DNA from 4 places in the Mycobacterium sp. NGS68 genome. Region 2 is predicted to be linked to each of the others. Evidence: riboswitches for the same ligand, from Rfam matches in the RefSeq annotation. Region 2 holds a riboswitch; each other region holds the start of a gene.
What was found. A riboswitch is a leader RNA that binds a small molecule or an ion and turns the genes downstream of it on or off. The one in region 2 is predicted to bind magnesium.
Positions count from the first base shown of each region.

Region 1: linked by a shared signal. The riboswitch ahead of AC5Y5V_RS23995 (NRAMP family divalent metal transporter) and the one ahead of AC5Y5V_RS03900 (PE family protein) in region 2 are both predicted to bind magnesium.
Region 3: linked by a shared signal. The riboswitch ahead of AC5Y5V_RS20435 (Rv1535 family protein) and the one ahead of AC5Y5V_RS03900 (PE family protein) in region 2 are both predicted to bind magnesium.
Region 4: linked by a shared signal. The riboswitch ahead of AC5Y5V_RS14065 (PE family protein) and the one ahead of AC5Y5V_RS03900 (PE family protein) in region 2 are both predicted to bind magnesium.

Region 1 covers NZ_JCALCE010000027.1:74,818-82,775, reverse strand. Annotated here, with positions in the region: gene AC5Y5V_RS24000 (sensor histidine kinase) at 1-318, shown strand, start outside; gene AC5Y5V_RS23995 (NRAMP family divalent metal transporter) at 336-2,126, opposite strand; M-box (ykoK) riboswitch at 2,435-2,610, opposite strand; gene AC5Y5V_RS23990 (potassium-transporting ATPase) at 2,803-2,898, shown strand; gene AC5Y5V_RS23985 (potassium-transporting ATPase subunit F) at 2,895-2,984, shown strand; gene kdpA (potassium-transporting ATPase subunit KdpA) at 2,984-4,660, shown strand; gene kdpB (potassium-transporting ATPase subunit KdpB) at 4,664-6,826, shown strand; gene AC5Y5V_RS23970 (potassium-transporting ATPase subunit C) at 6,828-7,712, shown strand; gene AC5Y5V_RS23965 (DUF4118 domain-containing protein) at 7,723-7,958, shown strand, end outside.
Region 2 covers NZ_JCALCE010000002.1:209,282-217,239, reverse strand. Annotated here, with positions in the region: gene AC5Y5V_RS03905 (NAD-binding protein) at 1-786, shown strand, start outside; M-box (ykoK) riboswitch at 1,930-2,107, shown strand; gene AC5Y5V_RS03900 (PE family protein) at 2,386-2,685, shown strand; gene AC5Y5V_RS03895 (PPE family protein) at 2,704-3,885, shown strand; gene AC5Y5V_RS03890 (PPE family protein) at 3,907-5,130, shown strand; gene AC5Y5V_RS03885 (magnesium transporter MgtE N-terminal domain-containing protein) at 5,387-6,676, shown strand; gene AC5Y5V_RS03880 (Nramp family divalent metal transporter) at 6,673-7,958, shown strand, end outside.
Region 3 covers NZ_JCALCE010000019.1:86,177-94,134, forward strand. Annotated here, with positions in the region: gene ileS (isoleucine--tRNA ligase) at 1-2,606, opposite strand, end outside; gene AC5Y5V_RS20435 (Rv1535 family protein) at 2,919-3,146, opposite strand; M-box (ykoK) riboswitch at 3,438-3,607, opposite strand; gene AC5Y5V_RS20440 (NAD(P)H-dependent flavin oxidoreductase) at 3,728-4,855, opposite strand; gene AC5Y5V_RS20445 (carboxymuconolactone decarboxylase family protein) at 4,939-5,502, opposite strand; gene pks2 (sulfolipid-1 biosynthesis phthioceranic/hydroxyphthioceranic acid synthase) at 5,696-7,958, shown strand, end outside.
Region 4 covers NZ_JCALCE010000011.1:31,459-39,416, reverse strand. Annotated here, with positions in the region: gene AC5Y5V_RS14090 (DUF732 domain-containing protein) at 434-760, opposite strand; gene AC5Y5V_RS14085 (PPE family protein) at 801-2,204, opposite strand; gene AC5Y5V_RS14080 (PPE family protein) at 2,217-3,482, opposite strand; gene AC5Y5V_RS14075 (PE family protein) at 3,549-3,848, opposite strand; gene AC5Y5V_RS14070 (PPE family protein) at 4,531-5,700, opposite strand; gene AC5Y5V_RS14065 (PE family protein) at 5,715-6,014, opposite strand; M-box (ykoK) riboswitch at 6,285-6,460, opposite strand; gene AC5Y5V_RS14060 (PPE family protein) at 6,561-7,769, opposite strand; gene AC5Y5V_RS14055 (hypothetical protein) at 7,782-7,904, opposite strand.

The sequences.
Region 1 (7,958 bases), on a different contig from region 2:
GTACACACGCCACCCGGGGTTACTGTCACGACGGGAATCACCCGTCACTATCGCGGCCCCGGCGCGCCCTTCGCCGAACTCACCGTCGACGACGACGGACCCGACATCGACGCCGCGATCCTGCCGCGGCTGTTCCAGCGGTTCGTCCGCGCCGACAAGTCGCGGACCAACGGGTCGGGCAACGGCCTCGGGCTGGCCATCGTGAGCTCGATCGCCAAGGCGCATCACGGCTCGGTCACCGCCGAGTCAGCCAACGGCCGGACCGTGTTCCGGCTGCGGATTCCGCTGATCGACGTCCCCACCAGCGACAACGCGTAGCGGACGGGCACCCGCGGTCAGCCCACGATGAGTTGGCCGATCTTCACCGCGACCAGGGCGGTGGCCACCAGCAGGTAGGCGCGCAGCGCGATCATCCCGGCCAACCGCAGCGGAGTGACGATGGGCCCTTCGAGGTCTTCCAGCGCCGGTGTGCGCCAGGTCGATCGGTCCTGTTCGTGCACCGCCCGACGGTCGGCACGATCGTGCGGCAGCGCCGCTACCTCATCGATGTCAACGGGATCGATGCCGCTGAACGCGGCCCGCACCCGAGCCAGCCGCCGGCGCTTTTCGCGCAACCCCTCGATCCGGTGGTTCCCGTACAGCGCCACACCGCCGGCGACACCCACGGCCGCACCGACCGCGAAGCCCAATTCCATGGTGGCCGTGGACAGATGGGGGAAGATCGTGGCGGCCGTCAGTGCCAGCGACAGCAGCACCAGTACCCAGACGATGGTGCCGGCCACCACGTTCTGCCGGGTGGTGTTCACCCACGGGCCCAGCACCTGCTTGTCGTTGCAGAGCAACACCAGGAACACCGTGGCCGACGGCAGCAGCACTCCGGCGAGGGCCTGCACTCCGAGCGTGAGGGCGCCCAGCACGTAGTCGGGGCTGAACGCGACCGCCGCGGCGACGGCCAACAGCAGCCCGTAGGCCAGGTAGAACGCCGGGGCGTCGGTCAGCTTCCAGTGCAGGGAATGACGGCGCCGGAACGTGTCACCGAGCGCGTAGGTGGTGGCCAGTCCCACCGCGTTCGCACCGATCAGGGAGGAGTCGAGCAACAAGATCGCGAACAACCCGCCGGCGGTAGGGCTGATGTTGTCCCTGAGCGCGGAGGCGACCGAGCCGGCGTCGGTGAAGTTCCCGGCGGCCTCGCTGCCGGCCAACCCGAATGCCGCCGCGATCATGATCGCGGTCGCCCCGAGCGTCACCACCGCAATGCCAATGCGCAGATCCATGCGTTCGTAGTGAATCCAGCGTGGTGTCAGCCGCTTGTCGACCACGTTGGATTGCTGGAAGAACAACTGCCAGGGCGCCACCGTGGTACCGACGATCGCCACGATCAGTAACAGCAGCGTCGAGTTGAGGCCACCCGGGAACGACGGCACCAGCCCGGAAGCGACCTGTCCGGCCTTGGGATGCAGCATCAGAACCAGCGGGAAGACGACCACGTTGACCGCGATGAGGGCGAACAGCAGCCGCTCCCACCGACGAAATGACCCACCGGCGACGACCGCGAACAACAGGATCGCCGCCGACGGCACGGCGACGGCCTTGGGCAACCCGAAATAGCCCAACGCCATTGACACACCGACGAATTCGGTGACGATCGTCAGCGCGTTGACGACGAACAGATCGCCCACGCTGAAGGCGCCCCAGAACTTTCCGAACCGCTCGAAGATCAGCCGCGCGTGCCCGACGCCGGCCACCAGGCCCAGCCGCACCACCATCTCCTGGTTGACGTAGAGCACCGGGATCAGCAGCACCAGTGTCCACAGCAGCGTCATGCCGTAGTTCTGCCCGGCCTGCGCGTAGGTTGCGACGCCGCCGGCGTCGTTGTCGCCGACCATCACGATCAGGCCAGGGCCCATGACCGCCAGCAACAGCCGCAGCCGCTGCCACCGGCTGCGGCCATGCGCGGTTTCGTGCTGGCCGATGCTGCCCAGCGCGCCGTGAATGTCGCCGATGTGCGCAGAATCGAGCACCGCACCCGTCTCTGCGGCCGGCGGGTCCGGCCGGTCGCCGTTGCGCCGTTGGGCGGCGGAGTCCGCCGGCACCGAGTACCGCGCATTCCAGTTGAGAAAACTCATGATTGAACTTCCAAGTCGAGTCGGGTGCGGCGTGTTGTGGCAACGACGCAGGAACGGCGGCGCGCACGCCGGACTTGCCTGCTACGCAACCCTCTTGGGGCGCAACAGGCTAAGGTCGCGACTTACGCAGTCAGCCGGTTGTGAGCAGGCCTGAGAGACAACGTCTTTCGCGCCGGACTGGGGTACGGACTATCACCGAGTGCCATGTCGTCCCCACCTCCTCGCGATCGGATGCGCGCACGCATCGGCCGTCAACGCAACGCAGGTTGTTGGGAGAAGAATCGATCGGGGCGCCCCAAGGGACGACCGAAACACTTCTCTCATCAGAGCTTTGGCACTACGCGACGTATCCCGCCGACACGGCGGGAAGCCACTTTGGGTCATCCCTTGAGCCGGGAAGACCTGTCCTAACCCTGGGCGTCTCTCGACGTCGTCGGATCAGTGGCCTGTATTCGCGCAGAAGCCTCACCTAACGAAGCGCAGGCTCATTAAAGACCCGAACAACGGAGCGCGTCAAGCGGAGAACGGCGATTCGCATCGCTGTCACAGCACCCGTTAAGAAAACGTAAAGGTGGCTGCCAGGGACGTTAGGAAAGCGTCAACCCGCCCGCGCGGGCCGCCGGCCGGATCTAATTTCAAGCTGACTACGCCCGCGACAGCGCCGTGGCCAAGCCGGATGGGAGAAATGATGGGCGTGTTGGTTTACCTCGCGCTGACGCTGGCGGTGTTCGCGCTGCTCGGCCTGATGCAGAAGCTGGTCGAGCGGCTATGAACTACGAAAACGCCATCGGTCTAGCGCTTTCGATCGCTATTGCGCTGTATCTCGTTGGCGCTCTGCTATTTCCGGAGAGGTTCTAGTGAGCACAACGGACTTGACGGCACCCCTCATCTTCCTCGTCGTCCTGGTCGCGGCGCTGGCCCTGGTGCATGTGCCCCTCGGCGACTACATGTATCGGGCATACACGTCGGACAAAGACTCGCGCGTCGAGTCGATGGTCTATCGATTGATCGGCGTCAACTCCCGCTCGGAGCAGACCTGGGGAACCTACGCGCGCAGCGTGCTGGCCTTCTCGGCGGTCAGCGTGATCTTTTTGTTCGTCCTGCAATTGGTGCAGGGCAAGCTGCCGCTGCACCTGCACGACCCCGCGACGAAGATGACTCCGTCCCTGGCCTGGAACACCGCCGTCAGCTTCGTCACCAACACCAACTGGCAGTCCTATTCCGGCGAGTCCACCCAGGGCCACCTGGTCCAGATGGCCGGTTTAGCGGTGCAGAACTTCGTGTCCGCCGCGGTCGGCATGGCCGTCGCCGTGGCCTTGGTGCGCGGGTTTGCCCGCCAGCGCACCAGCGAGCTCGGCAACTTCTGGGTGGACCTGGTGCGCGGCACGCTGCGCATCCTGCTGCCGATCTCCATCCTCGCCGCGGTCGTGCTCGTCGCCGGCGGCGTGATCGAAAACTTTCACCTCAACGACCAGGTCGTGACGACGCTGGCAGGAGGCGGGCAGACCATCACCGGCGGACCGGTCGCCAGCCAGGAATCGATCAAGCTGTTGGGCACCAACGGCGGTGGCTTCTACAACGCCAACTCCGCGCACCCGTTCGAGAACCCCACGGCGTGGACCAACTGGGTGGAGATCTTCCTCCTGCTGGTCATCTCCTTCTCGTTACCACGCACGTTCGGCCGCATGGTGGGCAGCAAGAAGCAGGGTTACGCGATCGCCGCGGTCGTGAGCATCATCGCGGCCATCAGCGTCACGTTCATGATGCTGTTCCAACTGCAGCACCACGGCACCGTCCCGATGGCGGCCGGCGCGGCGAGCGAGGGGGTTGAGCAGCGGCTCGGGGTCGCGAACTCGGCCGTCTTCGCCGACGCCACCACGCTGACCTCCACCGGCGCGGTGGACTCCACCCACGACTCCCTGACCAGCCTCGGTGGCCTGATGACGATGTTCAACATGCAACTCGGTGAGGTCGCGCCGGGCGGCACCGGCTCGGGTCTGTACGGCATCCTGATCCTGGCCGTCATCACGGTGTTTGTCGCAGGGTTGATGGTCGGCCGCACGCCGGAGTACCTCGGCAAGAAGATCACGTCGCTCGAAATAAAGCTGGCGGCAGGCTATTTCCTGGTCACCCCGCTGCTGGTGCTGCTCGGGACAGCCGTCGCGATGGCGCTGCCCGGACAGCGGGACGGCATGGCCAACACCGGGCCGCACGGCCTGTCCGAGGTGCTGTACGCGTTCACCTCCGCGGCCAACAACAACGGCTCCGCCTTCGCGGGCCTGTCGGCCAACACGGACTGGTACAACACCGCGTTGGGCCTGGCGATGCTGTTCGGCCGCTTCCTGCCGATGATCCTGGTGCTGGCGCTGGCCGGTTCGCTGGCCCGCCAGGGTGCGACGCCCGAGTCCAGCGGCACCCTGCCCACCCACCGGCCGCAATTTGTCGGCCTGGTGGTCGGTGTGACGGTCATCCTGGTTGCCCTCACCTTCCTGCCCGCGCTGGCCCTGGGGCCGCTCGCCGAAGGGATCCACTGAGCCATGAATGCCACGGACACCACGATTTCGCCGGTGCGACGGCGCACCAGCCACGTGCCCGGCGACAAGTTGCAGGGCGGCCTGCTCGACCCCGCCCTGCTGCTGAAGTCCCTGCCCGACGCGCTGCGCAAGCTCGACCCCCGCACCCTGTGGCGCAACCCGGTGATGTTCATCGTGGAGATCGGCGCCGTGTGGTCGACGGTGCTCGCATTCGGAGACGACACCTGGTTCAGCTGGCTGACCGTGTTCTGGCTATGGCTGACAGTGCTTTTCGCCAACGTCGCCGAAGCGGTAGCCGAGGGCCGCGGCAAGGCCCAGGCCGATACCCTGCGCAAGTCCAAGGCCGACACCATCGCGCATCGGCTGACGGACTGGGCGCCCGGTCACGCCGGCGCGCCCGAAGATGTCGCGGCGCCGCTGCTGCGACAGGGCGACGTCGTGGTGGTCGTCGCAGGCGAGGTCATCCCCGGCGATGGCGACGTCGTGGAAGGCATTGCGTCGGTGGACGAATCGGCCATCACGGGCGAATCGGCACCCGTGATCCGGGAATCCGGCGGCGACCGCTCGGCGGTGACGGGCGGGACCACCGTGCTCTCGGATCGCATCGTGGTCCGGATCACCCAAAAGCCTGGCGAGAGCTTCGTGGACCGGATGATCGCGCTCGTCGAGGGCGCCAACCGGCAGAAGACGCCCAACGAGCTCGCGCTCAACATCCTGCTCGCGGCCCTGACGATCATCTTCGTGTTCGCCGTGGCGACGCTGCAGCCGCTGGCGATCTACTCCAAGGCCGGCAACCCCGGCGTGCCGGACACGTCGGCCCTGGGCGCCGCCGGCATCAGCGGCATCGTCCTGGTGGCCCTGCTGGTGTGCCTGATCCCCACCACGATCGGCGCGCTGCTGTCGGCCATCGGCATCGCCGGCATGGACCGCCTGGTGCAACGCAACGTGCTGGCCATGTCCGGCCGCGCGGTCGAAGCCGCCGGCGACGTCAACACCCTGCTGCTGGACAAGACGGGAACGATCACGCTGGGCAATCGCCAAGCGTCAGAGTTCATTCCGCTCTCCAGGGTGACCCACGGCGAGCTCGCCGACGCCGCGCAGCTGTCCAGCCTCGCCGACGAAACCCCCGAGGGCCGTTCGGTCGTCGTCTACGCCAAGGACGCGTACGGCCTGCGGGCGCGGACCCCGGGCGAGCTCGCCAACGCGACCTGGGTCGAATTCAGTGCGACCACCCGGATGTCCGGAGTCGACGTCGACGGGCGCCAGCTCCGCAAGGGCGCGGCCAACTCGGTCGCCGAGTGGGTGCGCGCCCACGGGGGCACCGTTCCCGCCGAGTTGGGCGAGATCGTCGACGGCATCTCCGCCGCCGGCGGCACCCCGCTGGTCGTGGGCCAGGTCATCGGCCTCGACGGGGTGGAGAAAGCGGACGTGCTCGGCGTCATCCACCTCAAAGACGTGGTGAAGCAGGGTATGCGCGACCGATTCGACGCGATGCGGCTGATGGGCATCCGGACGGTGATGATCACCGGCGACAACCCGTTGACCGCCAAGGCAATCGCCGAGGAGGCGGGGGTCGACGACTTCCTCGCCGAGGCGACGCCGGAGGACAAGCTGATGCTGATCAAGCGCGAACAGCAGGGCGGGCGCCTGGTGGCCATGACCGGCGACGGCACCAACGACGCCCCCGCGCTGGCGCAGGCCGACGTCGGCGTGGCGATGAACACCGGTACATCGGCGGCCAAAGAGGCCGGAAACATGGTGGACCTGGACTCCGACCCCACCAAGCTGATCGAAATCGTGGAAATCGGCAAGCAGTTGCTGATCACCCGCGGGGCACTGACGACGTTCTCCATCGCCAACGACATCGCCAAGTATTTCGCGATCATCCCCGCCATGTTCGTGACGCTGTTCCCCGGTCTGGACCTGCTCAACGTGATGCGATTGCACAGTCCGCAGTCGGCGATCCTGTCCGCGGTGATCTTCAACGCGATCGTCATCGTCGCGCTGATTCCGTTGGCGCTGAGGGGCGTTCGGTACACGCCCAGCCGGGCCTCGAAGCTGCTCAGCCGCAACCTCGGAATCTACGGACTCGGTGGCATCGTCGCACCTTTCATTGGAATCAAACTCATCGACCTGCTGGTCCAACTGCTCCCGGGAATGGCGTGAGATGCACTACACCAACATAATTCGCCAACACTGGGCCGCCCTGCGCGCGCTGCTCGTGCTCACCGTGATCCTCGGCCTGGGCTACCCGCTGCTCATCTGGCTGCTTGCCCTGGTGCCCGGATTGCACGACAAGGCGGAGGGGTCGATCGTGACCGCCGCCGGGAAGCAGGTCGGCAGCAGGCTGATCGGGCAATCGTTCACCGACTCGTCGGGCAACCCGCTGCCGCAGTATTTCCAGAGCCGGCCCTCGGTGGCGGGCACGGGGTACGACCCGTTGTCCAGCGGCGGCAGCAACCTGGGGCCCGAAAGCATCGTCGACGCGCCGTCCAAGCCGAGCCTGCTGACGTCGGTGTGTGCGCGCAGTGCGGCCGTCGCGCGGCTCGAAGGCCTGGGCGCAGAGGCCGGGTCGCGGCCGTTCTGCACCGGCGGCGGCGTCGGCGCGGTGCTGTCGGTGATCGGCCCGCGTGATGCACGGGGTTACATCGCGCACCCGGCCAGGGTGGTGAGCATCAACGAGCCGTGCACGACGACGCCTGAGCCATTCCTGGCCTTCTACGAGGGAGTTCGGGTCACATGCGCGAAGGCCGGCGAGGACTATGCGAGCGGTCAGCTCGTGCCGATTCACGGGGCCGCTTCGGACAAGCCCTGGGTTCCGGCGGACGCCGTGACGGCCAGCGCCAGCGGCCTGGACCCCGACATCTCCCCGGCCTACGCCGACCTCCAGATCGCGCGAGTGGCCAAGGCGCGGCACATCACACCGGACCAGGTTCGGGCGATGGTTGCGGCCAACCGACACGGTCGTGTGCTCGGGTTCTTCGGTGAGCCGACGGTCAATGTCGTGACGCTGAACCTGCAACTCGACCAGCGGTACCCGGTCACCGGCTAGGTCACGGTGGATGATGGTTGACGTGACCGACGACGTCAGCCTGCAGGCCCAACACCCCAAGCGCGGGGAACTGCGCATCTACCTGGGTGCGGCGCCGGGCGTCGGCAAGACGTACGCGATGCTCGGCGAGGCCCACCGCCGCCTGGAACGGGGCACGGACGTGGTGGCCGCCGTCATCGAAACCCACGGCCGCCACAAGACCGCCGAGTTGCTGGACGGCATCGAGGTCATTCCGCCGCGCTGGAT
Region 2 (7,958 bases):
CGGGTGCGCCATTTGCGTTACCACGTCATCGTCGTAGGGCTGGGTTCGGTTGGTATTCGCGTAGTTGATGAGCTGACCGACGCCGGATACGCCGTCGCGGTGATCACGAACGACGAAGACAATCCCCTGCTGCCCCTGGTCGCAGAACGCGACGTACCGGTGATCTTCGGAGACGCGACGCTGCAACAGACGCTGGAGTCGGCCTGCATCGACCGCGCTGGAGCGGTCGCCGTATTGACCCAGGACGACATGTTCAACATCGAGACCGGGATTGTGCTGCGTGAGATGTATGGCCCTGCCGTGATACCCGCACTCAACCGGCCCGAGGTACCCCTTGTGCTACGGATATACGATCGCGAACTCGGCTTCGCGGTGGCACAGCGCTTCGGTTTCGAAAACGTTCGATCGACCGTGGAACTGGCCGCGCCGTGGTTCGTCGGCGCCGCGCTGGGGCTCGAGGTGCTGGACACATTTTCGGTGGGTCAGAGCACATACATGGTAGGCGCGATGCATGTAGAGGCCGGCAGCGAACTTGACGGGTTGCGAGTGGCAGAGGAATGCACCCAAACACGCGTCATCGCGATCACCCGCCCGGGCGCGCCCGTCCAGCTGCAGCCGCTGTCCGACGCGCGTCTTGGAGCCGGCGACACCGCCTACCTCGTTGGCCCTTACCGGGAATTGATGTGCACACTGCGCAAGGGACGGGCGCCCCAGCAGCACGACGACGACCAACCCCCCAGAGAGAGTCGGTACAACACGGTCGGCTATGCGCGAAGATTCGAGTAGTTGCCTGCGCGGGGGTCGGCGGTCGTTGCAGCTTTTCGCGGAACTTCGGGTGGGCGAATTCGGCCTTCGCGCGATGGGATGCCGGGTTGCCTGGTTCCCCTGGGACAACACGGTTTTCAGCCGTCCAAGCCGGTCCATGTCGTGGCCACCCGCCGCAATGCCGGCCGGATATGCCGCGGGAAGGTGAACCGCGAGTCTGAATATAGTTGTGCCCCAAGCGATTGGAAGGTGCTTTACGTGACCGGATCGTCTACGTGAGACCGAAGAAGACCGCATTCATTCGCACCTCCGCACCTCCAAGGCATGCCGAAGCAAGGCACCGCACGACCGGAATGCGGGATATTCAATGAGCTCTAACCGAGGCTTGGTTTGCGCCCAGATAATCAACCGCCGCTGCCTGAGAATGAAAGCGCGTCGGTATTCCGAGCAGCCTTGGCGCGGACGTATTTCTGCACCGGATCACCGGTAGCGCGATTAATTCTCGACGATCTCAGAGTCGATACAGTCCACGGCAACATTGCGAGCCCACGAATGGCACCGCCAGCCACTGCGATATCGACATTTGTCTCGAACAACGTCAAATGCCCGCGATGATCTTAACCCTTGAACGGGCTGGCGGAAATGGGTCGAGCCTGTGAATAACCTGCCAATTCAAGGTTCCTTATACAAAACAGACCAAAATCGCCACGTCCGTCCAGGCCTGCCGTCGCCCACGCGACTCTAACGCCGCGCTGGACCAGGCACTACTCGTTCCCATCCGCAAGGTTCGGGCTCTCATGAAAGGTGGAAAACGCAGCGATTCGGCACCGCCCCGCGGCTCACGAACGTCGGCGCGGCGAAGGCCCCGCAACGCCATTTCCCGGTGGCTCGTACTTCATGAGCCGGGCGACATCTTTGCTTGCTGCATTCGCCCCTTCGTAGCTAGGACAGGTATCCGGCAACCGTAAAGAAAACGTAAAACTCCAGATAACAGGTGGGTCGATCTGGGATGGCGCTAAGCCTATGTAGTTTGCGTATCTCGATCGCGACGGCATGGAATGACCGGTGGAGCGGGTAGCCGTTAATGGTCGTTGAAATGAAATTGTCGCGATCGCGTCGCAACATTCTTGACTCGAGTTGGCTTTCAGGTGCAGGATTGACTCGCAAGCACCTCGCTAGGTGAGGCGTCCGCACGGATATAGGCCACTGACCTCGAACGTCGAAAGACGCCCAGGGTCAGGACAGCTCTTCCCGGATTAAGGGTTGAGCCCAAGTGGCTTCCGGACCGCACATGGTCCGGATACGCCGTGTGGTGCCGAAGCTCTGACGAGAGGGGTGCCGGCTCGGCCGTCCCGCCGGGCTCTCATCCCATTGCGATAAGTGGCATCCCAGCATGCCTGGCCGCGAGGAGGTGGGAGCGAAATTGACTCCGGGCGATAGACATAGACTCTGTTTGCGATTCATCGGCATTTCGTCCCGACCCTGCCCCAGCGTCGCTTCTGCCTGAATCATCCTGTAAGAAGCTTACTTTCACATCAGCCGCCTGAGCTGAGATGTGGTGGCCGCGTGCGCTTGCCGCACCGTAGCTGAAGCTTGCTTGTTTTCATGAGGAGAGTTCCGATGGTTTTTGTCACTGCACAACCCGAGTCGCTGACCGCCGCCGCCAGCCGCTTACAGGCCGTGGGATCGGCGCTGGCCGCGCAGAATGCGGCAGCCGCCGCCCCGATGAGCGATGTGGTGCCCGCCGCTGCCGACGAGGTGTCGTTCTTGACGGCCGCGCAGTTCGCCTCACACGCCCGAACGTTTCAGGCAGTGAGCGCCCAGGCCGCGGCGATGCATGAGATGTTCGTTGCCACGTTGCAGACCAGCGCCGCATCCTATGCGGCTACCGAGGCAGCCAACACAGCCGCGGCCCGGTGAGCTGCTGGGGATAGATCAATGATTGATTTCGCGGCGCTGCCGCCGGAAATTAACTCGGCCAGAATATATTCCGGTCCTGGGTCAGGACCGATGCTGGCCGCCGCCGCAGCCTGGAACACGATGGCAGCTGAAATGCGCTCCACAGCAACTTGTTACGGCTCGGTGGTCTCAGAGCTGACCAGCGAGAGCTGGTTGGGTCCGTCGTCTGTGTCGATGCTGGCCGCAGCCACCCCCTATTTGGAGTGGCTGGCACTCACCGCAACCCGGGCCGAGCAGGCCGGGAGCCAAGCCAGCGCGGCCGCGACTGCATATGAGTCGGCGTTTGCGATGACGGTGCCCCCGGCGGCGGTCGCGGCCAACCGCGTCCAGCTTGCGACGTTGACGGCCACCAACATCTTTGGTCAAAACGCCGCCGCGATCGCCGCGACTGAGGCCCACTACGCCGAAATGTGGGCACAAGACACCGTCGCGATGAACGGCTACGCCAGCGCCTCGAGCGCAGCGACACAATTGACGCCGCTCACCGCGCCGCAATCACCCACCACACCCGAAAGCGTGGCCGGCCAAACCGCCGCGGTCGCTCAAGCGGCCGAAACACCGGTTGGCACTGTGCAGTCGACACTGTCGTCGGCAACCTCCGGGGCTACGGGGTCCTCCTCCTCCTTCGGATCGTTGTCGTCGGATCTGGCTGGCTTGCTGAACGGGTCGGATGATTCGGCGCTGGGGACTTTCTGGAATGGCAATTTCTTCAGCACCGCGGTGACCAACGGGGCGTTGGCCGGCGGTCCGTTCAACCCGCAATTCATCTTGGGCACGGTGGCGGGTTTCAACTATTTGATGAGCGGCGACAAGGAAGCAATCAGCACGCCGGCGTTAGCGATTCCCGGGGAGAAGATATCGGAGCTGGGACCCGCTGCGCCGGCGGAACTGGCCGGCCCGGGTGCCGCAGCGTCGGCTGAGATGGGTCGTACGAGGCTGGTCGGCGCGTTGTCGGTACCCCCGTCCTGGACCTCGGCAACCACAATCAGCCCGGCCGGGACGGCGTCGCCGGCCAGTGGCCTCGCCGACATCGGAACATCCCCGGCGGGCGGCCAGGGTGGCTTTGCGCCGGTAGGGGCCACAGGCGGGCGGCGCCGCCGCTCCATTCCGAGATACGGATTTCGCCCAGTAGTGATGCCGCGCCCGCCTGCCGGCGGGTAGCGCTTTGAAGGAGAAGAATTCATGCTGGATTTCGCGACGTTGCCGCCGGAGATTAACTCGGCCCGAATGTATTCGGGCCCGGGGCCCGCGTCGATGCTTGCCGCCGCGGCCGCCTGGAGCACGACGGCCAGTGAAATGCGCTCCACTGCAGCGTATTACAGTTCAGTGGTAGATGCGCTCACCAGTGAGAGTTGGTTGGGTCCTTCGTCGATGTCGATGTTGGCCGCGGCCACTCCCTATTTGGAGTGGCTCAGCGCCACTGCCACCCGGGCCGAGCAGACCGGCACCCAAGCCCATGTGGCCGCCGCCGCCTTTGAGTCGGCGTTTGCGATGACGGTGCCCCCGGGCGTGGTCGCGGCAAACCGAGCTGAACTAGCGATATTGTTGTCCACCAATACTTTTGGCCAAAACACCCCGGCGATCGCCGCCGCCGAGGCCCGATACGGGGAAATGTGGGCGCAAGATGCGGCTGCGATGAACGGCTACGCCAACGCCTCGAGCGCAGCGACACAATTGACGCCTCTCACCGCGCCACTATCACCGACCAATGCCGAAGGCGTGGCCAACCAGGCCTCCACAGTCGCCCGAGCCGCCAACGCCTCGACCCCCACCACTACGTCGACGGACGCATCCGGACTAGCCGCCTGGCTTGGACTCGCGCCCGACACCAACACCTCCGCTACCGGCCTGGCCGGGGTGCTCAACTTCCTCGACGGGTCGAACGGGTCCCTGGTCGGAAGCTTCCTCGACAACGCGAGTGTCGCCAACTTCTCCAACGCATTCACCACCAGCGGGATACTCAACCCGACATCGGTGGTCGATTCGGTGACGGCGTACAACTTCTTATTGCCCGCCACCAACGGTGCTGATGCGTTGGCGGACGAGGCGAATCTGGCCTCCGGCCTTGGTCAGGCAGGGGCGCTGGGGCGAGAAGGGTTAACCAGCACCGCCTCGGCGATGTCGGCGCAGATGGGGCGGGCGAGCCTGGTCGGAGCGATCTCGGTCCCGCCGGCATGGGGCGCGAGCGGAGCGACAATCAGCCCCGTCGCGGCAACGAGCCGTCTTGGGCAGGGGGCCTACCACGGTGTGCTGGGCACTACCCCGATGGTGATGGAAGATGTTGGGCCCGTGGGCATGCCAGGGATGCCGCTGGGAGGGACGGCAGCGACCCACGAGGACGAGTTCTCGGCTCCGATATACGGATCCCGCCCCCGCGTGATGGGGCGCCCGCCAGCTGCTGGCTAGCCAACGATTGACCTCTCCCTAATCCAGATTCGAAACCGAATAGCGACCATCTTCGAAGGGTGCATTGTGACCACGAAGTTCCTGTTGGCCCCGCTCTCACGATGGCGGCCGCGACGTGGCGCACCGAGCGGCGGTGACGCCGGCGTCTCGAGCTGCCTGCTTGATCCGCAGTCGATCGAAGGCCAGAAGAAGTGTCGAGGAGGGCCCAGTGAGCACGCCGGATAAGACGCCCGAGCCCAATCACGGATTACCGATAATCCATCTCTCCCAGCTGCTGCGCGGCCCGGTGCGAGCCCGCACTGGTGAGGCGGTGGGCCGAGTCGAGGACGTGATCGTCCGCCTACGCGGTGCCCACGAGTATCCGCTGGTGACCGGGATCGTGGCCGGGGTCGGCGGGCGGCGCGTGTTCATCGGCAGCCTGGCCATTCACCGATTCGCGTCGGACCAAATTGTGTTGGCCAAGAACAAGGTTGACCTTCGAGGTTTTGAGCGCCGAGAAGGTGAGGTGCTGCTGCGTGCAGACGTGCTCGGCCATCGGTTGATCGATGTGGCTGCCGTCGAGTTGATTCGCGCATACGACGTCACGCTCGAAGATAGCGGCGCCGGGTGGGTACTGACGCGACTCGACACGCGGCGTCCCCCGCGGCTTTTCGGGCTGATTAAGGGCTCGGGTGGCCGCGCGCCCCGCGATTGGAAGGCATTCGAACCGCTGATCGGACATGTCCGCTCTGACGCGGTGCGTCGCCACTGGGGCCGCATGGGCGGGTTCAAACCGGCCGAGATCGCCGATCTGCTCGAGGACGCCGATAAGGCCGAGGGCGGAGAAATCCTCGACCGGGTCCGCACTGACCCGGAATTGGAGGCCGACGTGTTCGAGGAACTCGACCCCGACAAGGCCAGCCGGCTCTTCGATGACATGCCCGACGGCGACGTCGCCGGCCTCTTGGGCCGTATGCGTGCCGACGATGCCGCCGACGCGATCGCAGACCTGCGGCAAAAAAGGCGTCGGCGCGTGCTAGACCTGATGCCCGCCCCGCAGCGCACCAAGGTCATCACTCTGATGGGTTTCAATCCCGAAAGCGCCGGTGGGCTGATGAACGTCGACTTCGTCTGCTGCGCCGCCACCGCAACCGCGGGCTCGGCCCTGGCCCTGATCGCCGTTGCGCGCAGCATACAAGCGGAAGCACTCATCATGATGCATGTCCTTGACGAGGGCAAACGCCTTGCCGGTGTGGTATCGGTAATCACCCTGTTGCAGGCCGAACCCGACGAAAGCGTTGAAGCGCTTATGGATTCCGGCCCGGTCTGTGTCAGCGCCGATGCCGACCTCACCGACATCGCACGGTTGATGGCCGACTTCAACCTCTATTCCATCCCCGTCGTCGACGAGCGCGACCGCATGCTTGGAGTGGTCACCGTCGACGACGTGTTGGAAGCCACCATCCCCGAGGACTGGCGACGCCGCGAACCCGCCCCTCGTCCGGTTCGGGAAATCACCCGACCCGACGAAACCAACGCGTCGGCGCCGGGAGGTGAGACGCCATGACCTCACGCGCCGACAAAGTCACCAGCCCCCGTCTGGTGGCCGGTCGCACCAAACAGGCAGCGCCGCAACGCAGCGCCGTGCTCGATACCGCGCATCTGGGCGATATCGAGGGCGCGTTCGGGCGCATCAGCCTCGGCGAGACGGACCGTCCCCGCACGTTGAAGACCCGACTGCTGACGCTGCTGGCCATCGTCGGTCCCGGAATGATCGTGATGGTCGGCGACAACGATGCGGGCGGCGTCGCCACCTACGCGCAAGCCGGCCAGAACTACGGCTACTCGTTGCTTTGGGTGCTACTGCTGTTGATCCCGGTGCTCATCGTCAACCAGGAGATGGTGGTTCGACTCGGCGCAGTCACCGGAGTTGGGCACGCCCGCTTGATCAATGAAAGGTTCGGTCGCGGTTGGGGGTGGTTTTCCGTCGGGGATCTATTCTTGCTGAACTTCTTGACGATTGTCACCGAATTCATCGGCATCACACTGGCCGCCGACTACATCGGCGTCTCCAAGTACGTGGTGGTGCCCGTCTCGGCGGTGGCGCTGGTCGCGATCATGGCCAGCGGCAGCTTCCGGCGCTGGGAGCGGGCCATGTTCGTCTTCATCGCTATCAGCCTAATTCAGATCCCGATGTTGTTGATGTCGCACCCGCAATGGGGCCATACGGTGAAATCATTTGTGGTGCCCAGCATCTCGGGAGGTATTAGCTCGGATGCGGTCCTTTTGATCATCGCAATTGTCGGCACGACCGTGGCACCGTGGCAGCTGTTCTTTCAGCAGTCCAACGTCGTCGACAAACGCATCACTCCCCGGTTTATGGCCTACGAGCGCGCCGACACCATACTTGGGGCGTTCGTCGTGGTTATCGGGGCCGCGGCGCTGGTGATGACCGGCGACTGGGCGGCTCGCTCGACCAGCACCACCGGCAAGTTCACGGACGCCGGGGCCGTCGCGCAACTGCTAGGCCGACACAGCGAAATGCTCGGCTCGATATTCGCGATCGTGCTGATTGACGCCTCGATCCTTGGCGCCGCGGCAGTAACCCTCGCCACCAGCTACGCCTTCGGCGATGTTCTCGGCCTGAAGCACTCACTGCACCGCGGGTTCGGCGACGCCAAACAGTTTTACTTCTCCTATACCGCAATGGTGGTGCTGGCCGCGGCCATCGTGCTGATCCCCGGTGCCCCGCTCGGGGTGATCACCACCGCGGTGCAGGCGCTGGCCGGCCTGCTGTTGCCCAGCGCCAGCGTGTTCCTGCTGCTGCTGTGCAATGACCGGGAAGTGTT
Region 3 (7,958 bases), on a different contig from region 2:
CGCTTCACGTTGAGCTCGTCACCGATCAGGTCGACGAACGGTTCCAGCCGAGCCGGATCCTCTACCGCCACAGTGAGTTTCGACAGCGGCAGCCGCACCCGCAGCTTCTTGGCCTTGCGCAGCGAAGACGCGGCCGAGCACACTTCACGCACCTGGTCCATCGCGGCCACCAGGCCCGGGTCCGCGGGCAGCACGTCGGACGAAGGCCAGTCCGTCAGATGCACCGACCGCTCACCGGTGAGGCCACGCCAGATGACCTCGGTGGCCATCGGGAGCAGCGGCGCGGCCAGCCGCGCCGTCACCTCGAGCACGGTGTGCAGGGTGTCGATGGCGTCGGCGTCCTCTTCCCAGAACCGGGAACGCGACCGTCGCACATACCAATTCGTCAACGCCTCGGTGAACTGGCGCAGCTGTTCGCAGGCTCCGGAGATGTCGCAAACCTCCATCGCGTCCGTGAGGTCGTCGCGCAACACCGCCAGCTTGGCCAGGATGTAGCGGTCCAGCACATGCGTCGAATCCGACCGCCAGACACCGACTTTCGGTGCATACAGGCACAGGAAGCTGTAGGCGTTCCACAGCGGCAGCAGCACCTGGCGCACCCCTTCGCGGATGCCCTGCTCGGTGACCACCAGGTTGCCGCCGCGCAGGATCGGCGACGCCATCAGGAACCACCGCATGGCGTCGGCGCCGTCGCGGTCGTACACCTCGTAGACGTCCGGGTAGTTGCGCAGCGACTTGCTCATCTTCTGCCCGTCGGAGCCAAGCACGATCCCATGCGCCACGCAGGTTTTGAACGACGGCCGGTCGAACAGCGCGGTCGCCAGCACGTGCAGGGTGTAGAACCAGCCGCGGGTCTGCCCGATGTACTCCACGATGAAGTCCCCGGGATAGTGACTGTCGAACCAGTCGGAATTCTCGAACGGATAGTGCACCTGCGCGTACGGCATGGACCCCGAGTCGAACCACACGTCGAGCACGTCGGGGATGCGGCGCATGGTGGCAGCGCCGGTCGGATCGTCGGGGTTGGGCCGGGTGAGCTCGTCGATGAACGGCCGATGCAGGTTCGACGGCCGCACCCCGAAGTCGCGCTCCAACTCGTCGAGACTGCCGTAGACATCGACGCGCGGATAGGCCGGATCGTCGGATTTCCACACCGGAATCGGCGTGCCCCAGTAGCGGTTTCGCGAGATCGACCAGTCGCGGGCACCCTGCAGCCACTTGCCGAACTGGCCGTCCTTGACGTGTTCGGGATACCAGGTGATCTGCTGGTTCAGTTCCACCATGCGATCACGGAATTGCGTCACGGCGACGAACCACGACGACACCGCCCGGTAGATCAAGGGGTTGCGGCAACGCCAGCAGTGCGGGTACGGGTGTTCGTAGGTTTCGTGGCGCAGCAGCACCGCGCCGTTGGCCGCGGCGGGACCGCTCTGGCTCTTCAGGTCGCGGATGATCTGGGTGTTGGCGTCGAATACGTGCTGCCCCTGGTAATCCGGGACAGTCGAGTCGAAGCGGCCCTTCGCGTCGACGGGGGTGGCCGGCGCGATCCCCGCGGCCTCGCCGACGACCATGTCGTCCTCGCCGTAGGCCGGCGCCATGTGCACGATGCCGGTGCCGTCCTCGGTGGTGACGAAGTCGCCCGCCAGTACCTGAAATGCGTTGGCCGTGTCCATGAAATACGGGAAGGGCGGCAGATAGCGCACGCCCAACAGGTCGGCGCCGCGATACGTGCCGAGCACCTCGGGTTCTTCCCCCAGTTCGCGCGCGTAGGCCCCGAGCCGCGCCTCGGCCAGCACGTACCGCCTGTCGCCCACCCGGACCTGCAGGTAATTCACGTCCGGGTTGACGGCCACCGCCAGGTTCGACGGCAGGGTCCACGGCGTCGTCGTCCAGATCAGGAGGTAGGCACCGTCGAGCGGGCCGCCGGCCACCGTGAACCCGACCGTCAGGGCGGGGTCCTGGCGGCTCTGGTAGACGTCGTCGTCCATCCGCAGTTCGTGGTTGGACAGCGGGGTCTCGTCGCGCCAGCAGTAGGGCAGCACGCGGTAGCCCTCGTACGCAAGCCCCTTGTCCCACAGGCGTTTGAACGCCCAGATCACCGACTCCATGTAACCGAGATCCAGCGTCTTGTAGTCGTGGTCGAAGTCGACCCAGCGCGCCTGGCGGGTCACATACTCCTGCCACTCGTCGGTGTAGCGCAGCACCGATGTCCGGCAGGCGTCGTTGAAGGCGGCGATGCCCATCGTGTCGATCTGGGATTTGTCGGTGATGCCCAGCTGGCGTTCGGCCTCGAGTTCGGCGGGCAGCCCGTGGGTGTCCCAGCCGAATCGACGCTCCACCTTGTACCCGCGCATGGTGCGGTACCGCGGCACGATGTCCTTGACGTAGCCGGTGAGCAGGTGACCGTAGTGCGGCAGGCCGTTGGCGAACGGAGGCCCGTCGTAGAACACGTACTCGGGGGCGCCGTCGCGACGCGCGATGCTGGCCCGGAAGGTGTCGTCGTGGAACCAGTAGTGCAGGACCTGGGCTTCCAGCGCGGGGAAATTCGGGGACCCGGCCCGCGGGTCGGCGCCCAGGTCGGTGAGGGGGTAGGCGCTGTCGGTCATCGGTCTCCTGTGCCATCGGTGCAGGCACGGGGACGACGACGCGCTGGACGCGCGAGCGCCGCGGTACCACCCCGCTTGCCGCGCTTACGCGCGACCGCTCGTTGCAGGCTGTGACGGGCCCACCCGTTCGGTTCTACTGGGCTGCAACGCCGTTCTTCCGAAGGCTCCCCGGTGATAGCCGGATCGGTGCCGTTGCGGTGATTCTACTGGGCTCCGAGGGGTCGCCGAATCGCAGAGCTACTTCTGCTTCTTCTGCTACTTCTGCGGTCGGGTGACCCCTCGGAGCCGCCATGCTCGCGACTGCTCCATGGGCTACCCCTGGACTTCAAGCACACCGACGCGCAACAACGCCGCGTACACGTGCCGCAGCGGGACGCTGATCAGCTTGGCGGCACCGTCGACCAGCGGGTCGCCGTAGCGGTACTCGCGGCGCAGCACCATCATGGGCGCCGGCATCTCGACCGGGGTCTCGTCGCGCACCACGTGCAGCTGGGGTGCGGTGGTGCGGGTGCCTACTTCGTCGTACAGGGCAACGGTCATGATCGCCTCCTCGGAGCATCAAGGATCGGGAAAAGCACTGGAACTGAATTGAACTGACGCAGTTCGTCCCGTTCCGGTTCCGATCCGGGCAGGCGGACCCGGTGGCGACTCAGCTAAGAACGCTGAAAACGCTGCGCCGGAGGTCGGATTGGGACGACATACAGTCCGGATATCGACCCGGACTACCACTGGAACTCATGCGTCCCTCACCTCCTCGACGGTCACGACGCGCGGTTGCCCGCACAATCTGGTCACACGCAGGAGTACAGAGATGCCGACGACTGTCGGAAACTCGCACCCCTCTCGTCAGAGCTTCGGCACTACACGACGTGTCCGGCAAACCGGAAGCCACCTGGGCTCAACCCTTAATCCGGGAGGAGCTGTCCTGACCCGGGGCGTCTTTGGACGTTCGGGGTCAGTGGCCTGTGTTCGTGTAGCCGCCTCACCTAACGAGGTGCTTACCCGAGAGATGATGCCCCACCCGACGCGGCGCGGTCAAACCTTTCGGCGACTCGTTCCCGAATATTTACGAATTTTTAAGGCAAGACGAACACTTTTGTGAGAACCGGCGAATAGCCGACTCATTCGTCGACCAGGCCCTCGAGTCGGCCGATCGTCTCGATGAACTCCTCGACCATGTCCAGCACCACAGCCCGCGTCGGCCGGACCCGATCGAGCGATCCGACCACCTGCCCGACGAAGTACGTTGCCAGTTCGCGCGCCTTGGCGCCGGCGTGGCCGGCGGCCTGGTTGATGCGCACCTGCGGCTCGCTGACCAGCGCGGTCTGCAGCGGCATGCCGAGTGGATCGGGGGTGTCGGGCCGCTCCCACTCCTCGGTCCAGGCCGTACGCAGCATCCGGGCCGGCTTGCCGGTCATCGACCGCGACCGGACGGTGTCCGAAGAACTGGCGGCCAGGAACTTGTCCTTGACCACCGGCGGCGTCTCGGCCTCCTCGGTGGTCAGCCACACCGACCCGCACCACACCCCCTCGGCGCCCAGGGCCAGGCTCGCGGCGATCTGACGGCCGCGGGCGATCCCGCCCGCGGCCAGCACGGGAACCGGATCGACCGCATCCACCACCTCGGGCACCAGCACCATGGTCGCCACCTCGCCGGTGTGGCCGCCGGCCTCGGTGCCCTGCGCGACGATCAGGTCCACGCCCGCCGCGGCGTGCCCGCGCGCGTGTTTCGTGGTGCCGGCCAGCGCGGCCACCAGCACGTCGTGGTCGTGGGCCCGTCGCACCAGATCCGCGGGCGGCGAGCCCAGCGCGCTCGCGATCAGCCGGATATCGTGGGCAAACGCCACCTCGAGCAACGGCTCGTAGCCCTTCGGCGACACGTTGAGCCCACGCCCCGACGGCTGCCGCCGCTCGCCCTCCGGAGCCGCGATGCCGTAGCGCAGCAGCAGGTCGTCCAGGAACGCTCGGTGTTCACCCGGCAACAGGTCGGCGACCCCCTTCGCGTCGATGCCGCCCTGCTCCGCGCCGACGTACTTGGGCGGCAACAGCAGGTCCACCCCGTAGGGTTTGCCTCCCGTCTGCTCCTCGATCCAGGTCAGCTCGCTGTCCAGCCGGTCGGGGCTGTGCGCGACAGCCCCGAGGACCCCGAAGCCGCCGGCGTTGGTCACGGCGGCCACGACATCGCGACAGTGGCTGAAGGCGCAGATCGGAAACTCAACGCCGAGCATCTCGGCGACTCGGGTGCGCATTTCTCGACGCTATCTCACCGGTGCCCGAATGTTGGCTTATGTCACGCATCGCCGCATCAGGCGTGACACAACCCGACACCCGCTTACGGCGACCGCCCGTCGGGCGGCCAACTCGCCACGCCCTCTTCCAGCGGCACCTGCAGGCTCTGCAGCAGCGAAGCGACCATCCGCCACGCGCCGATCGCGGTGACGAGCTCGATGAGAACCTTTGTGTCACCCTGTAATTCACGCTCACACGCGGCCCAGCTCGCGGCGCTGACGAAGCCTTGACCCACCACGTCGTCGGTCGCGGCCAACACCGCCCGCTCGGAGGGGCCGAACCCGTCGTAGCCGTGCCAATCCCGCACCCCGAGCAAGTCGTCGGCGGGCACCCCCAGCCGCGACGCGACGCGCCAGTGCTGGGTCCACTCGTAGTCGCACCCGGTGAGCCAGCCGATCCGCATGATCACCAATTCGCGCAGCCTGGGGTCCAGGGCGCCGTGCCACAGCAGGTTGGCCAGCATGTCGTTGAACGTCCGCGCGAGGTTGGGGTGGTTCAGCAGCACCTGAAAGATGCTGAGCTCGGCCATGTAGTCGGGCACACCCGCTTGGTCCGCGGCGGCCTTGGCCTCGTCGCCCGGCAACAGCGGAACCCGGGATGTTGTCATGGTCTGAGCCCTCCGTGCGCTGGCGGGACACCCTCTTTGGCCATGGTAAACCGCACCGGCCAGCAAATACTCCGCGCCGTCGAGCCGCGCGCGGCGTGGCTGTCTCGGGAACGGGCCCCGAGCGGTTACCCTGCTGTTCACTCGAGGTTTTGGAGATCGGCTGCAATGGTGAGCACGGCGTGGTTGGGCGACTGTGGCTAAGGCGCGTGTCACGCCGGTCGCCGTCATCGGCATGGCCTGTCGGCTGCCCGGCGGCATCGACTCCCCCGACAAGTTGTGGGAAGCACTGCTGCGCGGCGACGACCTGATCACCGAGGTCCCCGCCGAACGCTGGAACGCCGACGACTACTACGACCCCGAACCCGGCGTGCCCGGCCGGTCGGTGTCGCGCTGGGGCGGATTCCTCGACGACATCGCGGGTTTCGACCCGGAGTTCTTCGGCATCGGCGAGCGCGAAGCGACCGCGATGGACCCGCAGCACCGCCTGCTGCTGCAGACCGCGTGGGAGGCCGTGGAACACGGCGGCGTGGCGCCGACGGCGCTGCACGGCTCGCTGACCGGGGTGTTCGTCGGCCTGGCCCACAGCGACTACTCGTTCGTCACCGGACAGGCCGACGCGCTGGAAGATCCGTACGGGTTCACCGGGCTGCCGTTCAGCATGGGCTCGGGCCGCATCTCGTATGCGATGGGACTCCAGGGCCCCGCGATGACCGTCGACACCGCCTGCTCGTCGAGCCTGCTCGCGGTGCACATGGCGTGCCGCAGCCTGCACGACGGCGAGAGCGACCTGGCCCTGGCGGGTGGCTGCATGGTCATGCTGGAGCCGCAGCTGTACGCGTCGGCGTCGGCGCTGGGCATGCTGTCCCCGACGGGCCGTTGCCGCGCGTTCGACGCGGCCGCCGACGGTTTCGTCCGCTCCGAGGGTTGCGCGGTGGTGCTGCTCAAGCGGCTGCCCGACGCGCTGCGCGACGGCGACCCCATTCGCGCCGTGCTACGCGGCACGGCGACCAACCAGGACGGTCGCACCGAGAACATCTCCACCCCATCGGCGGATGCGCAGGTGGTGGCCTATCGCGCGGCGTTAACCGCGGCCGGCCTGGATTTGCGAGACGCCGCCACCATCGGCATGGTCGAGGCGCACGGCACCGGCACACCCGTCGGCGATCCCATCGAATTCACCAGCCTGGCAAGGGTTTACGGTATCGACCGGCCCTGCGCGCTGACGTCGGCGAAGAGCAATCTGGGGCATCCCGAGGCCGCCGCGGGCATCGTGGGCCTGGTCAAGACGGTCCTGTCGCTGCAGCACGGCGTGGTGCCGCCGATGGTGCACTTCACCCGGCTGCCCGACGAGCTGGCCCAGACCGACACCAAGCTCTTTGTGCCGCAAACAATCACGCTGTGGCCCGGCCCTGCGGACGCGCCCCGGCGCGCCGCGGTGTCGTCGTACGGCATGTCGGGCAGCAACGTGCACGCCGTGTTGGAACAAGCCCCCTCACCAGCGCCGGTCCACACCGAGGGCGCCCGCCCGCCCGCCGACGAGTTCCTGTTCCCGCTGTCGGCCACCTCGGCCGCGGCGCTGCGCCAGACGTCCCGGCGGATCGCGGAGTGGCTGGACGAACACGCCGGCGACGCGCCGCTGGCGGACCTGGCCTACACGCTGGCTCGCCGGCGCGGGCACCGGCCGGTGCGCACGGCCGTCGTCGCCGCCAGCCACGCTGAGCTGGCCCAGGCCCTGCGGGAGGTCGCCGCCGGAGAGGCGCCGCATCAGCCCGCCGTCGGCCAGGACGACCGCGGACCGGTATGGGTCTTCTCCGGGCAGGGCTCACAGTGGGCGGGGATGGGCGCGGCCCTGCTCGCCGGCGAGCCCGTATTCGCCGCGACGGTGGCCACGGTCGAGCCGCTGATCGCCGCGGAGTGCGGCTTCTCGGTGACCGAGGCGATGACCGCGCAGCGCACCGTGACGGGGATCGACCGGGTGCAGCCGACGCTGTTCGCCATGCAGGTCGCGCTGGCGGCCGCGATGCAGGCCCACGGCGTCCGCCCGGGCGCGGTGATCGGGCACTCCCTCGGCGAGGTGGCCGCGGCCGTCGTCGCGGGGGCGCTGTCCCTCGAGGACGGCGTCCGGGTGATCTGCCGCCGGTCGCGGCTGTGCGCCCGCATCGCGGGCATCGGCGCGATGGCGTCGGTCGAGCTGCCCGCCGCGCAGGTGCGCGAGGAGCTGGCGAGCCGCGGCATCAAGGACGTCGTGGTCGCGGTGGTGGCGTCGCCGCAGTCCACCGTGATCGGCGGCGACGCGCAAGCGGTGCGCGACCTGATCGCCGGCTGGGAGGCGCGCGACGTGCTGGCCCGCGAGGTGGCCGTCGACGTCGCCTCCCACACGCCGCAGGTCGATCCCATCCTCGGTGAGCTGCATCAGGTGCTGGCCGGCATCACGCCGGCGTCGCCCCGGGTCCCCT
Region 4 (7,958 bases), on a different contig from region 2:
ACATCGGCAGCCGGAGCGATATCGGCCCCGTTATCAGCAATCATGATGCTCCCGGCGGTCGCCGGCTGCCCCCGGCCGTCGCCAGCGGCTCCCCCTGTCCGCCGCCGAGGGCACGGGCTACCTCACTGGTGACGACGTGAGAAACCCTGCCGGCGGCGATGGTTGGGCGGCCTTCCGTATTCCCTCCGATTCCTTGGTTGGCCGCCATGGTAATCACGGGCATTTGGGCGTGCTGGCAAATCTGTGGAGTTCATATGAAATCCATCAGATCGGTCGGTGACTCGGTGCCGTGCGGCGATCATCGCGCGGCCCGTACCAGGAGCGGCGCGGTCGAGGTGACCGGGGCGTGGCGCTAACTGATGCGCGCCAGGTTATGCGGTTGCTGCGCTACCGAACGAGGAAGCGGCTCAACGTGCTGAGCCGTAAACGACTGCTATGCCTTGGAGAGTTGGTTGGGGCAGTAGAACTGCGCCGCGATCACGGCGAACTTGCTCGCGTGCTCCATGGTGATAGCAGGATTGTGGGTCTTCAGATCGTGGACGACTTCGAGCCCCGATTCACCGTTGTTCAGGCAGGTGCACACCGCCTTGGCCGACGTGATCGCCGACGCCGGGTTGCCGAAGCCGATGTCGCTCTGCTGCAGCGCGGCGATGAATCCGTTGTCGTCGCCGGCGGGTTCGGGGGCCGGGTCGGCGTAGGCCGGCGCGGCGAGGCCGATCACGGCGGCCACGCCGAGTAGCGCAAGGTGCATTCTCACAATTGGTCCTCCCAACGGCTGCCGCGTCGAATCGTGCTGTCTGTCAACCCAACTGCGCATCGGACGGCACGACTTGAGACTTGCTTTTCAGATGCACGGCGTGGATTCCGGGTTTCTTCGCCAGTTGCTCGAGCAGGCTGTCCAGGCCCTCCTGGTCGACGCTGTGGTGCTGCACGCTTTCGGGCTTCTCCGAGATTTGGGCTACCAGGCGCTTGAGCTTCTCCGGCGAGGTCGCGTCTTTCAGGTCCTTGATCGGGGTGAGCCGACCTCGGACGCGGGTACCCGACAGCGCGCTGGGTGCCCCGGCGCCCAAGGCACTGCCGAGCATGCCGGCCGCGGACATCGAGCTGAACAGGCTCGCCTCGCCCAGCGCGGCCGCCGGCACGGCGTCCGCCCCTGCCTCGGACAAGGCCGCGGCGACCATCCTGATGTCCGGCGTGGCTGCCGCCCAGCTCGGCGGGACGGTCAGCTTTCCGACCAGTGTGCCGCGTCCCCAGTCCGCATGCACCGGGTTGGTTGCGCCGGTGAGCCAGCCCCGGCCCCAGTGCGGCGTCAGGCCGCCCCCGAGCAGGTCCTTCGGGAGCAGCCCGCCCGCCGCCGCGTGCGGGGCGAACTTCAGGAATTGGGATGCGGGGAAGTTGACGAGCAGACCGATGTCGTTGAAGCCCGTGGTGAAGCCCAGGGGCGTCTTGATCGCGTTGTAGACCAGCGCCAGCGACGATGCCGCGCTCGGTCCGAAGAGGGAATTCAGCAGACCGTTGATCGTTTGGGTGTAGTCGGTGCTGAGGTTCGCGCCGACCTGCAACGCCCAGGACAGCGGGTTGGGAATCGACGTCAGCGACGACACCGCCGATTGGACGCTGCCGGCCGCGGTCGCGGCGGACTGGGATACCGCGGCGGCCTGCCCCGCCACCCCCGCCTCGTTGGTGACCTGCGGTGCGGCGGTGAACGGCGTGACGTTGCTGGCGGTCGCCGAGGAGGCGGCGTAGCTGTTCATGGCCAGCGCGTCCTGAGCCCACATCTCGCCGTACTGGGTTTCGGTCGACGCGATCGCGGGCGTGTTCTGGCCGAAGATGTTGGTCGCCACCAGTTGCGCCAGCAGGCTGCGATTGGCGGCGATTTCCGTCGGCGGGACGTGCGCGACGAACGCCGTTTCGTAGGCGGTGGCCGCGGCGGTGGCCTGCGTGGCGGCCTCGGCGGCTTGCGCGGCGGTGGACTGCATCCACGTCAGGTAGGGCGTGATCGCGGCGGTCATGCTGATCGCCGACGGGCCGATCCACGGCCCGCTGGTCAGGCTGGACACCACCGACGAGTACGAGCCGATGGTGGATTGCAGGTCGGCGGCCAGCGTTTCCCACGCCGTCGCGGCAGCGCGCATCGAGCCCGAGCCCGGTCCGGCGTAGATCCGCCCCGAGTTGATCTCCGGTGGAAGCGTTGCGTAGTACATGTCGACTTCCCCTTAGTCCTCGAGCGCCGGGAGCACGATGATCGTGGCGGCGGCGGGATCGGCCTCGACGACGCTGCTCATCGCGCGCGCCATGCCCCCGCCCCCGGACCCGAAAGTGGTTGCGCCGAGACCCCGTCCGGCCAGACTGGACAGGGCCATCTGGCTGAACATGCTGCCGTCGGCGTCGGCCATCGCGGCCTCGGGTAGAGCCGCCAGGTTGTTGGGCAGCGCCGAGGCGAGCAACCTGACCTCCGGGGCGGCCTGGGTCCACCCCTGGGGCACCGACATGCTGCCGACCAGCGCCGCACGGCCCATCGAGGCGGATGTCGCGCTGCCGGTCAGGCTCGCGCCGGGCATGTGTGCGGGGAGGTCGCTGGCCAGCGGGGCGAGCGCCCCCGCGATGGGTTTGGCGGGTCCGAAGAAGGACTGCAGGCCCTGCCCGTTCTGGGCGTACGCATAGACCTGCCCGAATGACAGGAACGGGCCACCGGGTATCGACGAGAGACCCTGCAGTGAATATGGGCTCGATACCAGCGTGGACATGATGGTGTTCCAGTTGGTCAGGTCGGAGGTCAGGCTGGTCGGCAGCGAAACGTTGGCCAACTGCGGTATGTCGAGCCCTGACAACAGATTTCCCGCACCGCCGGCCTGCCCGGTGTTGCCGAGCGTCGTTCCCAGGTGCTGCAGCATCGTGGGCACCGAGTTGATCAGCTGGGACAGCTTCGAACCGATGTCCAACCCGGTCGAGGCGCTGGTCTGCGAAACCGCGGCGGATTGCAGGGCGGTGCCCGACGTGTTGGTGGTCTGCGGCGGCTCGGTGAACGGGGTCAGCTGCGACGCGCTGGCGGAGGAACCGGCGTAGGCGTACATCGCGGCCGCGTCCTGGGCCCACATCTCCACATAGTGGGCTTCGGTGGCCATGATGGCCGGGGTGTTCTGCCCGAAGATATTGGTGGCGACCAGCGCCGCCAGCAATGCCCGGTTCGCCGCAATCACCGGCGGGGGCACCGTGCCGGCGAAAGCCGTCTCGTAGGCGGCCGCGGCCAGTTTGGCCTGGGTGCCCGCCACCTCGGCCTGCGTGCCCGCAGCGTTGATCCAGGCGACGTACGGTGCGGCGGCGGCGGCCATCGTCATCGCGGACGGACCCGTCCAAGGGCCCGCCGCCAGGCTGCTCACCGTGGACCCGTACGAGGCCGCCGTGCTCTGCAAATCCGCCGCCAACTCGTCCCAGGCCGCCGCTGCGGCCAGCATCGGCCCCGATCCGGCACCGACGTACATGCGGCCGGAGTTGACTTCCGGCGGAAGCGCACCGAAATCGACAAACACTCCTGATTCCCCCGGTTCCTAGGTCGCAGCGGCCGCGTTCGCCGCCTCGGTCGCCGCATATGACGCCGAGCTGGTCGTCAGGGCGGTCACGAACTGCTCGTGAATCGCCGCCGCCTGGGCGGCCATCGCCTGAAACATCTGGGCGTGCGCGGCGAACTGTGCCGCGGTGAGCGCCGACACCTCGTCGGCCGCGGCGGGAATGACGCCGGTGGTCGGGGCGGCCGCGGCCGCGCTTCCGGCATTCATCACCGAACCGATGCCCGTCAGACTGCTGGCGGCTGCTGCCAGCGCCTCCGGCTGGGTGGTCACAAACGACATGTCTTACCCCTTTCGACGATGTAGTCAGGTTGTAGCTCGGCCCTATTTCGAGTTGCGGGACGGCCACCGTAGCGATTCGGAAATTGTTATATCGTCCACGACTCTGGCGCAGCGCTTTCACGTGGTGACCAGCCTGCATTGAACTTATTCACGATGCGTTCCCGGCAGGTAATCATCATGTAAACAGAAATATCACTGCGGTCGAGACCGGGTGTGAGATCTTTGTTTAATTTTGGTTGTGGACACACGAAAATGCCAGGTCACAGGCTTGTCTAGCACATGACCGGCTGTTGGCTTTATTGTTTGCTCTAAATCCGGCGGGCCGGAATTTACCCCTTATTGGACTGTCGTTGAAATAGTCAAATTACGGGTCAAGGAAAATCGCACCCATAATCTCGTCGTGACAGGCAACCGAGACGAGATATCCGGTTCCCCGCCGCCTCGACACCGTCGAATCGGTTGGCAATTGGCATACTCTCTCCCAACGAATTTCACCAAGAATACATATGCGCTACTGCAGAAAGCCTGCAGCGACGCTGCGAGTTCGCTGGGAAACGGGCGGGAGCGGCCCCGCGGCCCGAAACCGCCGGTCAGGGCGGGGGTCAGGGCACCGCCGCGGAGCCCGCGTCGGCCCCGCGACGGCACGAAAAGCCAACGCCGAGAGCCGGATACACCGTCGAGGTCAGCCGGCGGCAGGCGGGCGCGCGACGAAGTTCGGGCGGAAGCCGTACTGGGGCATGGCGCGGCCCGAACCCTGGGCGCCCACGCCGCCGAACGGCACTCCGGGCATGCCGGCCGCACCCTGCGGCGCGATCATCGGCGTGCCCCCCAGTGCGGACCCCAGCGGGCCGTGTACCGGCGCGGCGGCGGTCCAGCCCGGCGGCACCGACAACGTGCCCACCGCGGCCGACTTGCTCAAACCCGCCGACACCGCGCCGCCGAGCCCGCCCACCCCGCCCACGCCGACGAACGGGCTGGTCAGGGCGCTCGCTGCGTCCCCAATGGCACCCCCGACGACACCGGCATTCGCGCCGTTGCCGGCGAGGCCGATCAACGACGAGAGCGCCGTGACCGGCGCCATGCCGAGCCCGGATGACGCCACCGTGTTCCAGAAATTGGAATTCAGCCCCAACACATCCCAGATGCCGTTGCCGCCGGAAGACGTCCCCGTGGATCCCGCTCCGACCGTCGACGCGAGTTGTTGCAGGGACGTGGGTATCGCGGACATCAGCTGGGACAGCGTCGACTGCTGGTTGCCCGCGGCCACCCCGCTGGCCTGAGCGACCGCCGCCGACTGCGCGGCCAGCCCACCGGAGCTCGTGGTCTCCTGCGGCTGGGCGAACTGGGTGAGCTGGGTGGCCGTTGCCGTAGACGCGGCGTAGCCGTACATCGCCGCGGCGTCCTGGGCCCACATCTCCGCGTACTGGGCCTCGGTGGCCGCGATCGCGGCGGTGTTCTGCCCCAGGATGTTGGTGGCCACCAGCACGGCCAGTTGGCTGCGGTTGGCGGCGATCAGCGGGGGCGGCACCGTGGCCACGAACGCGGCCTCGAACGCGCCGGCGGCGGCCTCGGCCTTGGCCGCGGTCTCTTCGGCCTGCGCGGCGGTGATGTCCATCCACTCCACGTACGGGGTGGCCGCGCCGGCCATCGACGCCGACGCCGGACCATGCCATTCCTCGCCGGTCAGCGCGGCCAGCACCGAACCGTAAACCAATGCGGTCGAGCGCAACTCGGCGGCCAGCCCGTTCCACGCCGACGCGGCGGCCAGCATCGGGGCCGATCCCGGCCCCGCGTACATCCGTGCGGAGTTGACTTCGGGCGGAAGCATCGCGAAATCCAGTGCGGCGGTCATCGTTTGCCTCCCCTTCAGCGGGCAGCGATCGCGTTGATGGCCTCGGTGGCGGTGTAGGACTCGGCGCTGGCACCCAACATCGCGACGAACATCTCGTGGATGGCCATCGCCCGGGCGCCCGCGGCCTGGTACATCGCGCCGTGGGCGTTGAATTGTGTTGCCGCCAAGGCCGATACCGGGTCCGCTGCGGCGGCGGGCAGAGCGGTCGTCGCGGCGGTCGCGGCCATGTTCTGCGCGGCCATCGCGGATCCGACGGCGTTCAAGTGGCCGGCGGCGGCGGCCAGCGCTTCTGGATGCGCAACTACGAACGACATTGGGCTTCTCCTTGTCGGAAAGGGGACCCGGGCGCTGGATTTACGCAGTCCAACAGCACGCATCCGCGCAGCGGAAGCGTGAAGTCTTTTGCGGCGTAAGCCGATTCAGACTGTGGAAGGGGTGCCGGGGTCGGATCGCAACGAAATGGTCAGCGGTCTGGAATACGGACTATCACCAGGACTCATTTCGCTCTCACCTCCTCTCGGCCAGGGCACACGGGGATGCCATGTGGTGTACGCGAGGTTGAGGGCCCGACAAACAAGCCGGGCGCGGCACCCCTCTCGTCAGAGCTTTGGCACCACACGGCGTATCCGACTCCGTGGAGCCGGAAGCCACTTGGGCTCAACCCTTAAGCCGGGAAGAGCTGTCCTGACCCTGGGCGTCTTTCGACGTTCGAGGTCAGTGGCCTGTATCCGTGTAGACGCCTCACCTAGCGAGGTGCATACAGAGGCTATGGTGGCACTCACATCGTTGTGAGTCAACTCAGCTGCAACCCGAGCGCGATTGCGTCGTCACCAAAAGGCCGGGAAATGACCGAGATCCGGCTACCCCGCGGCGGGCGGATGCGACATCACGGTGAGGCGGAAGCCGTACCGAGGCCCGTTGCCCCAGTGCGATCCGGCTCCGCGCCCCACCGGAAAGCCGGGCATGCCGGGTGCGCCGGCCGCGCTCCCCTCCGGAACCGCGGCGCCGTTCCAGCCGCCGCCGGGCAGCGCCACGCCGGCGTGGTTCTCCACCTGGGCCACCGCGGACCAGCTCTGCGGCACGGACAGCCGCCCGACCAAGGCGCCCTGATGCACCCCGGCCGACACCGTGCCGGCGTTCATGCCGGACAGGCCCGACGGCACGGCCAGCGCAGAGCTCAACGACGCGTTGGGTGGTGAAATCAACGGCGTCCACACGGCGTTCCCGGTGCCCGCGCCCATCGGCGGGAGCGCGGTGGTCTCCGGTGCGCCGCCCAGCGCGACGGCGTTGATGTCGGCCATCGCCGCGGTGACCGTCTGCTGGATTATGGCCGGGTTGGTATAGCCGCCCGAGATGATCCCGTTGAAGAAGTTGGAGTTCAGGAAATCCCACGTCGGGTCGTCGGCCGCCAGCGGCGATGTGAGGGACTGCAACGCGTTGGGAAGCGCGGATGTCAGCTGGTTCAGCGTTTGCTGCACACCGCTGGCAGCCGCCGTGTTGCCGGACTGGGAGACCGCGGCGGATTGGGCGGCCTGTCCGGACGGGTTGGTGGTCTGGGGCGGCTGCGAGAACGACGTCAGTTCGGCGGCCGCCGCCGAACCGGCGGCGTAACCGTACATCGCGCCCGCATCCTGTGCCCACATCTCGCCGTATTCGGCCTCGGTGGCCGCGATCGCGGCGGTGTTCTGGCCGAGGAAGTTCGTCGCGACCAGCAACATCAGCTGAGCGCGGTTAGCCGCGACCACCGCCGGCGGCACCGTCGTGGCAAACGCGACCTCGTAGGCCCCCGCGGCCGCGGTTGCGTTCGCGGCGGTCTGCTCGGCCTGCGCCCCGGTGCTGCTCATCCAGGCCATGTACGGGGCGACCGCGGCCGCCATCGTCGCAGACGCCGGCCCCAGCCAGCCTTCCTCGGTCAGGCCCGAAATCACGGACAGATAAAAGGATGCCGTCGATTGCAGCTGCTCGGCCAGGCCGCTCCAGGCCGAAGCGGCGGCCAGCATCGGCGCCGAGCCCGGCCCCAAATACATACGTGCGGAATTGATTTCCGGAGGTAGTGCGCCAAAGTCCATCGCCGCCGACCCCTAACGAGCCGCGGTAGCGTCGGTGGCTTCGGTGGCCACTTGGTGGACGGGCAGGCGGTCGGCGCCGTTCGGTGCGCCGCCGGCCGCCGCCAGCGAAACTGATTGTGTCACTGCAAAAGACATCGGACTTCTCCCTGTCGGTCCCATCGGATAGTCCGACCCGGTTACGGGCCCTGG